DNA from 2 places in the Selenomonas oralis genome. Region 1 is predicted to be linked to the other one. Evidence: riboswitches for the same ligand, from Rfam matches in the RefSeq annotation. Region 1 holds a riboswitch; the other holds the start of a gene.
What was found. Region 1 has a riboswitch for thiamine pyrophosphate ahead of thiC (phosphomethylpyrimidine synthase ThiC). Riboswitches for the same ligand answer to the same signal wherever they lie in the genome.
Positions count from the first base shown of each region.

Region 2: linked by a shared signal. The riboswitch ahead of thiS (sulfur carrier protein ThiS) and the one ahead of thiC (phosphomethylpyrimidine synthase ThiC) in region 1 are both predicted to bind thiamine pyrophosphate.

Region 1 covers NZ_CP194411.1:1,849,660-1,856,951, reverse strand. Annotated here, with positions in the region: gene ACRTGH_RS08845 (AI-2E family transporter) at 1-889, shown strand, start outside; gene thiC (phosphomethylpyrimidine synthase ThiC) at 1,140-2,450, opposite strand; TPP riboswitch at 2,579-2,679, opposite strand; gene ACRTGH_RS08835 (tetratricopeptide repeat protein) at 2,841-4,118, opposite strand; gene ACRTGH_RS08830 (GerMN domain-containing protein) at 4,364-4,939, opposite strand; gene ACRTGH_RS08825 (N-acetylmuramoyl-L-alanine amidase family protein) at 4,976-6,052, opposite strand; gene ACRTGH_RS08820 (DUF3006 domain-containing protein) at 6,174-6,386, opposite strand; gene ACRTGH_RS08815 (ComEC/Rec2 family competence protein) at 6,387-7,286, opposite strand.
Region 2 covers NZ_CP194411.1:1,443,951-1,451,242, forward strand. Annotated here, with positions in the region: gene ACRTGH_RS06930 (hypothetical protein) at 1-584, shown strand, start outside; gene ACRTGH_RS06935 (flotillin family protein) at 715-2,238, shown strand; TPP riboswitch at 2,441-2,545, shown strand; gene thiS (sulfur carrier protein ThiS) at 2,596-2,790, shown strand; gene ACRTGH_RS06945 (thiazole synthase) at 2,949-3,746, shown strand; gene thiH (2-iminoacetate synthase ThiH) at 3,743-4,999, shown strand; gene ACRTGH_RS06955 (thiamine phosphate synthase) at 4,992-5,690, shown strand; gene ACRTGH_RS06960 (DUF389 domain-containing protein) at 5,752-7,149, opposite strand.

The sequences.
Region 1 (7,292 bases):
TTTTCTGCACAAAAAGGGTCTGCCCCGTGTTCTTTCCGCCGGGCTTGCCATCCTTGTCTTTATCACCATTTTGATCGGGCTTCTCGGCCTCCTTTCGCGCTCCTTCCTTCCTACGTTCTCGCGCTTTGTCGCCGATTTGCCCAACATCACGCTGAGTCTGCAGAACATCCCCTTCATTTCAAACTCCGAGTTTCTTCGAACGGAATTTGCGGAGCTGCTCGCCTATCTGCGCAGCATCAGCGCCGACATTCTCAAGACCTCGCTGACCTTCCTGCTGGAAGCCTTCAGCAAGTTCATGGATCTCGTCATCATCATCTTCGTGACCTTCTACCTGCTGAAAGACGGCGAAGATATAAAACTATGGCTCGCGAATCTGTTTCCGCACACCTCACGCGGACGTGTGCTCCATCTCTTCGACGAACTTCTGAAAGGGCTCCGCGCCTATATCTGCAGCCAGCTGGTCATGTGCCTCATCACGGGCGTCATCGTCTTCTGCTACTTTGAGCTTCGAGGCCTGCCCTATTCCTCCGTCTTTGCCTTTCTCTCCGGCATCAGCGAATTCATCCCCGTCCTGGGACCGACCGCCGCTTCGGCTTTCGGCACCATCCTGACCGCGACCCAGTCGCGCGAACTCATGCTGCAGACGCTTGTCTTCTACATCGCACTCACACAGATCAACCACAATTTCGTTTATCCGACGCTCGTCGGCAAATCGCTGAACCTCCATCCCGTCGCCATCATCCTCGGCGTCATCTTCGGCGGCGAAATTCTCGGCCCCGCCGGCATGTTCCTCGCCGTCCCCTTCATCGTCATCGTGAAGCTTGTGATCATCGACATCTACCACGAAACCTCAAGGGAGCAAGCCGAAAGATGCCGACCGATCGACTAGGTTCCTGTAAGGGCGGCGCACAATGTCCACATCCCGAACGTTTGTGCATGTAATGTGCCGTGACCGCCAAGATCGAGCGGAAGCCCCATAAATCATGCCAAAAAACTGCCTGCCGCATTTCCTGCGGCAGGCAGTTTTTTTCGGGCATGATGACAAAATGAAGCCGGCCGATGAGCGCAGAGTTTTTATCCTGCGTCAGCAAAAAAGATGCGTCAAGACGGCGGCACTGGATTTATCTGTGCTTCCCTCGTCATTCGTCGCAAAGAGACGCGACCGGCCTATCAAAATACTTTTGGATAATCTCCACAGCGCAGTAATCGCCGCACATGGAGCAGGCGCCCTCGCCCTTGTCGTTTCTGGCCTTGCGGCGTGACCTGGCCCGTTCCGGATCGATGGCGAGCGAAAGCTGCGCCTCCCAGTCGAGAATCTTCCTCGCTTCCGCCATCTTCCTGTCCCACTCAGCTGCGCCCGGCACCCCCTTTACGATATCGGCGGCATGAGCGGCAATACGGCTCGCAACGACGCCTTCATGCACATCTTCCAAAGTCGGCAGGCAAAGATGCTCGGCGGGCGTCACATAGCAGAGGAAATCCGCGCCGTTCACAGCCGCAAGCGTACCGCCGATAGCCGAGGTGATATGGTCATAGCCCGGCGCGACATCCGTCACCAAAGGCCCCAGAACATAGAACGGCGCATTGTGGCAAAGCCGCTTCTGCAGTTTCATATTCGCTGCAATCTGATCAAACGGCATATGCCCCGGGCCTTCCACCATGACCTGCACGCCGCGCTTCCAGGCACGATCGACGAGAGCGCCGAGGTTGACAAGCTCCGTGATCTGGGCGCGGTCCGTCGCATCGGCAAGGCAGCCAGGCCGCAGGCCGTCGCCCAAACTGATCGTCGAATCGTACTTCTCGCAGATATCGAGAATATCGTCAAAATGCGTATAGAGCGGATTTTCCTTCTCATTATGAAGCATCCAGCCCGTGATGAAAGAGCCGCCGCGGCTCACGATATCCATGACGCGCCCCTCTTCGCGCAGATTGCGCACAGCCGCCAAGGTCAGGCCGCAGTGGAGCGTCATGAAGTCCGCCCCGTCCCTTGCCTGCTGCTCGATCGTCTGCAGGATATCCTCCGCCGTCATATCGACGACAGCGCCATGCTCCCGTATGGCACGCACCGTCGCCTCATAGAGCGGCACCGTCCCCACCATGACGGGCGAGTGTTCGATGATGCGCCGCCTCGACTCGTCGATGTTGTTGCCCGTCGAAAGATCCATCACCGAATCCGCGCCCGAGCGCACTGCCTCATCGAGCTTCCCAAGCTCCGGCTCGATCTCGGGAAACGTGCTCGACGTACCGATATTCGCATTGACCTTCGTGCGCAGCCCCTCGCCGACGCCCGCCGGGCGAAGCCCCGCATGGTTCACATTCGCACAGACGGCAATCGTTCCCCGCGCCACACGCTCGCGAATCGTCTCGGCATCCACCCCTTCCGCCTCCGCCACCGACCTCATGGCATCGGTGATTTTTCCATCCCTTGCATACTGCATCTGTGTCGCCATTTTATATCCCTCCATACAGCCGGCGCAATCCTGCCGCCGTGCAAAAGCACACAAGAGAATACAAATCCCCGTCCGGCGTTCCACAAATCAAAAAGAGCCGTCCAGCATAGCCGGCGGCTCCTCAAAACCTCAGAAAACCACCACTTCCCTACGCAGGTATTAACCAAACAGGTTCCAAGGGTCGGCCCATTCCATGAGCCTCTCAGCAAACGCTCCCCCAGTGGATTCATATTCACTTTTCATGTAAGCTACACGCTTATTTTAGCAGAAGTCGCCGCCATTTTCAACGAAAATTCAGCAAACCTTTGCTCGCATGTCGTTTTACGATGTACTCAAACACCTGCGAGCAAAACGCTGTCCCGTTAAGCGCAGCTATTGCCTTAAAAAGCTTCAGCTCAACTCATCCAACATTTCTTTTGCACGATCAGCAGCATCGCCTTGCATCTCGTATGCTTTTGTAAAACATTCCACCGCTTTTGCTGCATTTTGAGTAATCCCTTTGCCTTCCAGATAATAAATGCCTAAATCATAGTATCCCCAATCACTGCCTGCTTCTGCCGCTTTTTGGAACCATTCATAAGCTTTCGTATATTCCTCATTCTCATCAAAAACCATCCCTATAGCCAAAGCTGCATCCCCTGCACAATCACCCTGCATCTCGTATGCTTTCAAGTAATATTCCTTTGCCTTTTCTTTATCACTCCTAAGGCCATTTCCATGATCATAACTGACTGCCAGATGGTACCAGCCCCAATCGCTGCCAGCCTCACCGGATTTTCTGAACCATATATTTGCCTCTTTGTAGTTCTCACGCCCAGCCCAAATACGTCCTATATGATCTGCCGCATCCCCTGCACAAATTCCCTGCATTTCGTATGCTTTCAAGAAATATTCTTTTGCCCTTTCTTTATCACTCCTAATGCCTTTTCCCTGATTATAACTAACAGCTAAATTATACCATCCCCGATCGCTACCGACTTCACCGGATTTTCTGAACCACGCGTTTGCCTCTTTATAGTTCTCGCGCTCAGCCAAGATGCATCCTATCATATTTGCAGCTTCGCCTGCCCAAATCCCCTGCATTTCGTATGCTTTTTGGCAACAATGTATCGCCTCTTTCTCACACACGATGCCGCCTTCACCCTCTTTATAAATCCAGCCTAACCCAAACCACCCCTCATCGCTTCCCGCTTCAGCAAGGTTTTTAAACCATTCAGCGGCTTTTTTATAATTGCCTTGCTCCTCGAACCGATCGCCCAACTCGCGCATCGAATCCCAAAAGCCCGCTTCTGCAGCCGTTCTCCAATAATTTATCGCTTTTTGCTCATCACACCTTGTCCCGCGGCCATGCAAAAACATGCCCGCCACTTCATGACATGCAAATACATCTCCTTGCTCTGCAAGCGCATATACGCGAGGAAACAGCTCTTCCAACGTTGCCGTCTTTTGCTCATCATCCTCTTGGGATTCTGCGACATACAGCTTTGCCAGTACATCCCCGGCATCTGCGCCTTTCCTGCCCCAATCCGACGCATCATAATATCGGGCAAGAACATACATTGCACGGGCATTGCCTGCTTTCGCCAATTCTTCAAAAAGCGCCTCGGCTTCATCCAGTTGATAAGCGATATACAGGCGCTCCGCTTCCTGCAGTTTCTCTTGCGGCATCGTTCGGAGCACCTCCCCTTCAAAATCCTATTTTTCCATCCCCCAAAGAGGCTACGCCAAAGGCGCAGACCGATTGGCCCGGTTTCTGTAAAGGCGGCGCACAATGTCCACAAAATGGATGTTTGTGCGTACAGCTTATTATACAACGCTGCAGCGGCAAAGGAAACATGCTTTCTTTACACAAAAAGCCTGCTTATGCCAATCTTCATGGCACAAACAGGCTTTTGGAACTCATTATACGGTTGTTATTTCAGCAATTCCTTCATTCTTCCCACGGGCTTCGAGAGGTCCATGTGGCCGGAAAGGGAATCGACTTTTTTGCCTTCGACGAGGAGCTGCACCGATTTGACTTCGGAGAACTCAGTCAGGGTGTTGACGATGGAACCAACGAGCATTTCCTCTCCGGTTGAGCCGCCGGTGAAGCGTTTTGACAGATCTTCGGAAAAGTCGACGGTTGCGACGCCGTCTTTGACCTTGATGCTTTTAAGCTTCGTCTTAGCGGGGATGACGCGCACCTCGCCCTTCACTTTCGGTCCTTCGAGCAGGGATTCCATGGCGGCCTTATACTTGTCGCCTTTCGTTTCGATGCTGCGCTTTTCGGCGAGAAGTTTCATGCCGTTGTCGTCCGGATAGTAGACTTTGAGGGATATGGTCTTTTCCGCGCTGTCCTTCGCACCGGAATTGTTCGCCTTATCCGTAGCTGCCGGCTTGTCGGCAGCGGGCGATTCGCCCTTGGATGTATTCGTGTTGCCGTCGCAGCCTGCCGCAAGGAGCAGCGCGAGGAGCATAAAGAGGGCGAGCAGGGACTTTGTGATCTTCATTCTAAAAAACCGCCTTTCTTTTCGATAATCCTGCGCTTATTTGCTCCCGAAGAAGCGGGAAAGCCCCTTCGCGATGGCATGGGCCATCTTGTTCTGGAAATCGTCCGATGTCAGGAGTTCTTCTTCCCGATAGTTCGAGATGAAGGCGAGCTCGACGAGAGCCGCCGGCATATTCGTATGCGTGAGCACATAGAGGTTCGCCTCTTTCGCTCCCCGGTTCACAAGACCGCCCGCACTGACAAGCTCTTCCTGCAGGAGGCCGGCCAAACGCCTGCCCTGGTAGGAGCCCGGGGCGGAATACGTTTCCGTGCCGTTTGCCGTGGGGCTGCCGAAAGCGTTGCAGTGGATGCTCAGGAACACAGACGCATCCGGCAGGCGGTTGGCAACATCGGAGCGCGCCTGCAGCTCCTCACCTGCCGAGGCGTTCGGGCCATAGACGTCGCGGTCCGTTGTGCGCGTCATGACGACGCGGGCGCCCGCGCCTTCCAGTATGGCGCGAACCTTTTGTGCGACCTGCAGCGCTATATCCTTCTCCCGCACACCATTCGGCCCTACTGCGCCGGAGTCGCTGCCGCCATGGCCGGGGTCGAGTACGATGACTTGCCCGGCGACGCCTTCTGCCCCGCCGGAGGGAATCTTCGGCATGGGCGCCTCAACGGGCGTCATGACATCGATGACGAGCCGGTACGGCTTATTTGCCTGACGGTCGGCAGGAAGCGTATAGACCTTGTAGTTCTGCTCCTCCACCTCGGAGGCAAAGGCGACCATGACGCGCAGCTGATGACGCCCCGTTTCGCGGATTGTCAGGTAACGGCCGAGGCTGCCGTCGAGCGTGGCGTCGGGGCGCACGGAGCCGAGCAGGGAATTCTGCATATCGATGATAAGCTGTTTGGGCTTCGCCTCATTCTTCTGCACGGTATAGGCGAGATCCGTACGATTCATGCCGATCTCAATGCGCAGGACATCCCGCCCGTTCTCTTCCAGCACATCGGTATGAAAATAGTTGAGCTCGTGCATCCTGCCGTCTGCGGCAAAAGCTGCCGGTGCAAAAAGCATGGCTGCCAGCAGCAGGAAACCGGTGAACAGGAAAAACTTTTTGAACAAAAAACTCACTCCTATCGTAAAACACATAAGAGCGTCAAGCTCCCATCGCGGCATTGCGGCAAAAGGAATGCCGCGGGGCAGGAAAACCGCCCCGATCCCCGGCAAAGCGCGAACCGCTTCCGGCAGAGGTTCAGCTTCCCTGCAAATCTCGCAGGAGCGCCGCCGCCTCCTCGCGCGCCTCCTTCGTCCGCGCCTCGTCCAATGCAATCTCGAGGCGTATGTAATCGCCTTCTGCAAGACCTTCCGGCAATTCATCCGCCGGAAAGATCGCTTTCTTTTCCTCTTCCCCTACGAGAAGGACGGCTTTCCCTTCTTCGAAGCGGTCGATTACAGCAAAGGCCATTTATTTTTCCCCCTTGATGGAATATGTCTTCCCGTCCGATGTCAATGCAATCGTCCCCATTTCATCGGTGCGATAGACCTTGATGTTGAATTTCCCATAACGGTCGAGAATTTCCTTATGCGGATGCCCATAGTCGTTGCCTGCACCGCAAGAGATCGCAGCGGCTTCCGGAGCAACGGCCTTGATGAACGCCGCCGTCGAGGATGTCTTGCTGCCGTGATGCGGCGACTTCAGCACGAGGCTCTTCAGATCCGGCGCACTGTGGCGGGAGAGAATACCGTTTTCCGTTTCTTTTTCCGCATCGCCCGTAAAGAGCATGGAAAAATCACCGAAAACGAGACGGCCGACGATGGAATTGATGTTCAGGTTCGGCTTGCCGTTTTTCTTGCCGCCATCTTTGACCATCTGTGCCGTCGGACTCAGGACGCGGAAGGAAACGCCGCCGCCAAAGTCGAGAACGTCGCCGTCGACAAGCGCCTTGTAGGGAATGTTCTTTGCCTTGATGGTCTTGAGGTATTCGCGGTAGAACTTTGCCGTCGCCGGCTCGCCGTTGTCGTAGACGGCCTTGACCTCGCAATTCTTGAAGATGACGGACGCACCACCCAGATGATCGGCATGGGGATGCGTGATGATGAGTTTGTCGACCGTTTTAATGTTTTCCTTTTTCAAAGCCGCCTCGAGCTTCGGATGCTCGTCGAGGTCGCCTGTGTCAATGAAAATGGTCTGTTCCGGCGTGCGGATGAGGATTGCATCGCCCTGCCCGACATCGAGCACCTTGACGGTAAGCGCTCCCGCCTGCGCCATATTTTGCTTCGGTGCGCCGCCCGGCGACGCTGTGCATCCCGCTGCCAGAAGCGCGGCAAACAAGAGCACAAGGAACACGGGAAGAATCTTCTTCATGGAATG
Region 2 (7,292 bases), 410 kb from region 1:
CTCTTATCAGCCAAAAGGGGAAGGCCATGAGCGCTGACGAGCTGGCACAGAAGCTGCAGCAAGGCGACAAGCTTACTGAGGCCGGCGCGGAACTTACGGCTATTGAGGAGAAGAAGAACGGCGTCACGGCGGCGAAGGATCGTCTGAAAGAAATCGGCAAGCAGCTGTCCGACAAGACGCTTTCGGATGAGGACAAGAGGGCGCTCGACAAGGAAAAGGAACAGCTCAAGAGCCAGATCATGGCAGCTTCGCCGGAGGATAAGCTTTCCATGGTGCAGGAAATGAAGCGGAAAGCTGAGAAGGAAGGAAACAAAGAGGCGGTCTTGGGCCTTGGCGAGTGGGTCGGGGATATCAAGAAGGAAGTCGTTGAGGCATCTGTGAAGGAAACGCAGCTCCGGGCGAAAGCGGCGCAGGAAGAGGCGGAGAAAGCCGGAGAGGAGGCAAAGGCAAAGGAACGCGAAAAAGAACCGGTGAAGGATGAGAATATTCGTCAAAAACTGGAAAACGAACTCGAGAAAGAGACAGCCAAGACGATGGGGCAGCCTTTTTTCAGGCGCACGAAGGAGAGTGAGCCTATGGCTTGACCTCTTGGGGTTTCATGGTACAATAAAATAAAGGGAGGGGAAGGGCAGCGTCCTTTCCCTCATGTCTTTTTCGTACTGCTTTCAAGGGGGTGGAAGCGGCGTTTTGCCTTTGCGATGCGCCGCGAATTTTATGGGGATTTTATTCATCGGAGGAATTTTTGCCGCCGTTGTGCTCGTCGCCGTGCTTTTGGCGATCTTGGCACGCGGCTATGTGAAGGCCTCGCCGTCGACGGCGCTCATCATTTCCGGCATCAAGAAGCGTCCGCGCATCCTCATCGGCCAGGGCGGTGCGCGCATCCCCTTTTTTGAGCGTATGGATACGCTTTTCCTCGGGCAGATTTCCGTGGACATCAAGACGGAGACGCCCGTACCTACGAATGACTACATCAACGTGAATGTTGACGCTGTCGCGAAGGTCATGGTCGGGCGCGATGAGGAGAGCGTGCAGCTTGCGGCGCGAAATTTCCTGAATTTCACGGGAGAGCAAATCGCGAGGGATCTGCAGGATTCCCTTGAAGGCAATATGCGCGAGATCATCGGCACACTGACGCTGGAAGCCATCAATACGGATCGCGACAGTTTTTCGGATCAGGTCGTGAACAAGGCGGCGCAGGATATGAAAAAGCTCGGCATCGAGATCATTTCCTGCAATATCCAAAATGTCACGGACAACAACGGCCTCATTGTTGATCTTGGTGCGGACAATACGGCGCGCATCAAGAAACGCGCCGCCATTTCGCGTGCCGAGGCGGAGCGTGATGTCGCAGTCGCAAAGGCGCAGGCGCAGAAGGAAGCGAACGATGCGCAGGTCGAGGCGGATCTTGAGATTGCCCAGCGGCAGACCGATCTCGCAATCCGGCAGGCGGAACTCAAGAGAGCGTCCGACATCAAGCGCGCGGAGGCGGACGCCGCCTACGAAATCCAGGCGCAGGAGCAGCAGAAGTCCGTCCAGACGGCCACGGTCAACGCGCAGATTGCAAAGGCGGAGCGCGAGCAGGAGCTGAAGAAGCAGCAGGTGTCCGTGCGTGAACAGGAGCTGGCGGCACAGATTCAGAAGCAGGCGGATGCGGAGAAGTATGCCGTCGAACAGAAGGCTGCGGCAGACTTGGCCAAGCGCCAGCGCGAAGCGGAAGCCGCTCTTTACGAGACGCAGCGCAAGGCGGAGGCGCAGAAGGCGGAGGCGGAGGCTTCGCGCTATGCGGCGGAGCAGGCGGCTGCAGGCATTAAGGCGCAGGGTGAGGCGGAAGCTGCTGCGATTCAGGCGAAAGGCGAGGCGGAAGCTGCCGCGATGGATCGAAAGGCGGAAGCGCTGAAGAAATACGGCAAGGCGGCTATGGCGCAGATGATCGTCGAGATTCTGCCGCAGATCGCTTCGGAAGTGGCAAAGCCGCTCGAACGCATCGGCAATGTATCCATCATTGGCGGCAATGGTGCCTCTGCCGTGGAGCCGATGGCGGACAATGTGCCGCTTGTCATGGCGAAGACGTTCCAGACGGTCAAGGCGGCGACGGGCATTGACCTCGCCGATATCGTGCGCGGTGAGAGCTACGAGGCGAAGGTCACGAAGAATGTCAATGTCACTGGCGCCGACGCCGACGCCATAAAGGCCGCTGCCGTAAAAGCGGCGTCGATGGCCAATGCGATTCGTGACTGAGGAAGGAGTGGCATGGGAAATTGGCTCCTTGCTGAATGATTTGATGTCATCTCCTTGAGGCGGCAAGCCCTGAACCGGCCATGGCGCCGTTCATTCGGCAGAGGCGCCGGTCGGACGGAGCTTATCCGTGCTTCTTTGTGCAATTTTACCATAGGTTCTGATGGAGAATTTTCTTGCATTTTTCTGCCGCCGCGCTATAATGAATATTGCAAAGGGGAGTCCACGAATGGGCTGAGAGGGGGCTTTTCGCCCCGACCCAAAACCTGATTTGGATCATGCCAACGTAGGGAATAGAGGGTGATTTTGACCGCATACACCGCTTGGCGTGTGCGGTTTTCTTTTTTGGGAGGGACGAAGATGGTGAAGGTCAATGGCGAGGACGCTGCGGCGGACGGCAAGATGCTTTTGGATTATCTGGAGGAGGCGGGCTATGTTCCCGCGCGCATCGCCGTCGAGCGAAACGGCGAGATCGTGCCGAGAGCAGCGTATGAATCGGTGCAGCTGGCGGCGGGCGATGTCGTGGAGATCGTGAGTTTCGTCGGCGGCGGCTGAGAAAACTGCGGCCTGGCTGCCGAGAATCGTGCTTGTTCCGCAGGGATTGAGCTTTGGCGGACAAAGGCGGCAGGGAAGAAAAGAAGCCTGCTCCGTTGCCAGGGGAGCAGGCTTTGAAGAAAACAAATTGTGCGTGCGCATGAGAAGGGAGCATCCTTATGGAAACAAACAGGGAAGAAGATTTTCTCAGATTGGGCGGCAAGACGTTTCGTTCGCGTTTTATCCTCGGTTCGGGCAAGTATTCGCTCGAACTGATCCGTGCCGCCGTGGAAAATGCGGGCGCGGAGATGGTGACGCTCGCCGTGCGGCGCACGAATACGCGCGAGGGCGAGAGCATTCTCGACTATATCCCTGCGCATGTGACGCTCCTGCCGAACACGTCGGGCGCGCGCACGGCGGAAGAAGCGGTGCGCATCGCACGCATGGCGCGCGAGCTCGGCTGCGGCGATTTCGTCAAGGTGGAAATCATGCGCGATGCGAAGTACCTCCTGCCGGACAACGAGGAGACGGTTCGCGCGACGAAATTGCTTGCCGCCGAAGGCTTCACCGTCCTGCCGTACATGTTCCCCGATCTCTACGCGGCGCGCGCTCTTGAGGCGGCGGGAGCGGCAGCGGTCATGCCGCTCGCCGCGCCCATCGGCTCGAATCAGGGGCTGCAGGCGAAAGCGTTCATCAAGATCCTCGTCGAGGAGATCGACGTGCCGATCATCGTCGATGCGGGCATCGGCAGGCCGTCGGAAGCGTGCGAGGCGATGGAGATCGGCGCTGCCGCTGTCATGGCGAACACGGCAATCGCGACGGCGGGCAACGCGGCGCGGATGGCGGGAGCGTTCAAGTCGGCGATCGAGGCAGGACGCGCGGCTTATCTTGCGGGGCTTGGCCGCGTCTTGGAGCGCGGCGCGGCTGCTTCCGATCCGCTGACGGGCTTTCTGCACGATGGAGAGGCGACGAGATGAGAGAAGATGCAAGCTACTTCATCGATTCGGCGCGCTTGAGCGGCGCGGCGCTCGAAAGGAAGCACCGGCTCGAAAACGATCCAGCGAGCCGCACGGACGTCATGGCGTATGCGCCCGATATGGAGCGAATCGACTCCGATGTGCGCGAAAAGGTGCTTTCTGCGGCAGCGGAGTATGAGCCTGCCGCTTACAGCGCCGCTGACGTGGAGCGCGCTCTCGCGCATGATACGTGCAGCATCGAGGACTTCGCGGCGCTCCTCTCATCTGCTGCGGCGCCTTTCTTGGAGCGCATGGCGCAGCGCGCGCAGCGGGAGACGGGGCGTCGCTTCGGCAATACGGTCTACGTCTTCACGCCGCTTTACATCGCGAATTACTGCGACAATTACTGCGTTTACTGCGGCTTCAACCGCTACAACGACATCGCGCGCCGCCGGCTCACAGAGGCGGAGATCGCGCGGGAGATGGAAGTCATCGCGGCGTCGGGCATCGAGGAGATCCTGCTGCTGACAGGCGAAAGCCCCGCGATGAGTGACATTGCCTACATCGGCGAGGCGTGCCGCTTGGCGGGGCGGTATTTCCGCAATGTCGGACTCGAAATCTATCCCGTGAATACGGCGGACTATCAATACCTGCACGAGTGCGGCGCGGACTATGTGACGGTGTTTCAGGAAACGTATGACGCGGTGCGCTATGAGGCGCTTCATCTCGCGGGCAGGAAGCGCGTCTTCCCCTATCGCTTCGAAGCGCAGGAACGCGCCATCCTCGGCGGCATGCGGGGCGTGGGCTTCTCGGCTCTCTTGGGGCTCGCCGACTTTCGGCGCGACGCCTTGGCGACGGCGCTGCACGTCTACTTCCTGCAGCGCAAGTACCCGCATGTCGAATACTCGCTCTCCTGTCCGCGGCTTCGTCCCATCGTCAACAACGCGGGAATCAACCCGCGTAATGTGCACGAAAGGGAGCTTTGCCAGGTGCTCTCGGCCTACCGCATCTTCCTGCCCTATGTCGGCATCACGGTCTCCTCGCGCGAGTCGGCGAGCTTTCGCGACGGCATCGTGAAGATCGCGGCGACGAAGGTGTCGGCGGGCGTCTCGACGGGTATTGGCGACCACGAAGAGAAGTATGAGGGAAAGGAAGCGCGGGCGGCAGGCGACGAGCAGTTTGAGATCGCCGACGCACGCTCGCTGGCCGAGATGTATGCAGGGCTTTCGCGCGGCGGATTGCAGCCCGTGCTGAACGATTACGTCTATGTATAAGGGGAAAATCATCGCCTGCATCACGAATCGCCGGCTCGTGCGTGGGGATTTCCTCGCGCAGATCGAACGCGTCGCCGCGATGGAGATGGTGGACTGGATCATCGTGCGCGAAAAGGACTTGACGTCTGAAGCGTATCGGGCGCTTTTCGCGCAGGTCGTCCGCATCGCACATAAGCATGGAAAGAAATGCATTGCACACGGCTGGGGGGCGCTCGGCGCAGAGCCGGAGGATGCTGCCGTGCTGCAAGAGGCCGCGCTGCGGCAGCAGGGGCGCCATGCGCCTGCTGCCGAGGAACGTCGCCTGTCGCCGCGCACGGTGTCGGAGTGCGGCGCGGACGGCATCCATCTGCCGCTCGATGCTCTGCGCACATGGCGTGCGGCAAGCGCCCAGGACGGGCGGCAGCCGGCGATGGAAGAGGGCGCGGTGAAGCTCGTCGGCGCATCGGCGCACTCCGTCGCCGAGCTTGCCGAAGCCGCCTCCCTGGGATCACATTATGCGACGTTCAGTCCCATCTTTGCCACCGCCTGCAAGCCGGACGCTGCCCCTCTCGGCGCAGCCGCCCTCGCAGCCGCCTGCAAAGAGGCGCCGCTCCCCGTATTCGCGCTCGGCGGCGTCGGCATGAACAAGCTCGAGGCCTGCCTCGAAGCCGGCGCGGCAGGCTGCTGCATGATGTCCGCGCTGATGCGGTGAGCTGCGCGCGCATAAGGGCGCTGCATCCTGTGTCCGCAAAGCGGACGTTTTTGCGTGCGGCCTATTCAAAGCCGTCGCCGACAATCCCTGTATTGGCAAGGTTGTCCTGCAAGCGGATGGTCAGCAGGACCGGTCTTTTCAGCTCCGCCTGCAGCCAGCTCCGCATTTTCTGTGCGTCGCGCTGCTCCAAAGGCGCTTTTACATACACGACGATGATGTATTTCACGACATTGATCTTGTTCGTATCCTTGACATCGAGCACGGCGGAGCCCTCCATGTCCTGGATTTCGGGGAAGACGATGGAGCCTGTCGTCCTGCATTTTTCCAAAGCCTCTGTGGTATCTGTCATATGCTGATATGCCGGCTGATACAGGAGGCTCATCTTTTTGTACTTCTGCAGCAATTCCATGTCCTGATTGCCGAACGCGATCTCTTTGCTGGAATCGGGATTGGCGGTCTTGTTCTCTTCCTGCTTTTGCATAAGAAGAGCCTCGTTGTTCTGGATCAACTCCAGTGAATAGGACGCCAGATATTTGAATTGCTTCATGTCGGTTTCTGCAAGAGCCTGTTCCTCGGCTGTCAGCGCCTTTCCGATCAGACCGATCTCCACGCTGCTGTTCTGATGATTGATACGGTAGCGAATGGCCTGCCGCTCGGAGCTGTTGAAATTGTTGTTTACAAATGCGTGCAGCTCAGAGCTTTCCGCCGATCGGATCACGGTCTGATACGCCGTATAAACGCTCGGCAGCAGGGCGATGATGACGATGATGGGCACTAGGATGCGGTTGCGTTTGTGCTGGAACGGGGAATGCGCCTGTTTGACCGGGAAATGGATGATCTTCAGCACGCAGAAGGTCGCAAAGCAGATGCACAGGCCGTTGATGAAGAAGAGGTAGGCCGCGCCTAGAAAATAGGCGATGTTGCCTTGGGCGATGCCATATCCGGCGGTGCATAGAGGCGGCATGAGCGCCGTGGCGATTGCGACGCCGGGGATGACGTTGCTCAGTTCTTTCCGCGTCTGCCCGATGATGCCCGCCAAGCCGCCCAGAAGTGCGATCAGAACATCCCAGATCGTCGGCTCCGTGCGGGCGATCAATTCAGATGATTCCGTCACAATGGGCGTGACGGAAAAATACAGCGCCGATGTGATCAGGCAAAAAAAGACCTGCATGGACAGGCGGAAGAACGATTTCTTAGCCATGGCGATATCGTATATGGCAAGGCCGTAGCCGATGCCCATGATGGGCCCCATCAGAGGCGAGATCAACATGGCGCCGATGACCACGGCGGTGCTGTTCATGTTCAGGCCGATTGAGGCGATGAACATCGACAAAATCAAGATGATGAGATTCGTTCCCCTGACCTCAGCGCCTGCCTCTATTCGCTCGGCAATCGCCGGATTGCGGGCCTTGTCAAAGCTCAGACTGAAAAAATCATAGATGGAAAATGCCTGTTTCAAGAGATGTCACGCCTTTCTTGCTGGACAGAAATTATCGGTATTTGCTTTATGTATTGAAACAATCCGGGAATAGTATAGCATATACGATGATACAGGAGGAAGGGACATATATCCTATCGTGCATCATCGGGCGCGGTTCTTGG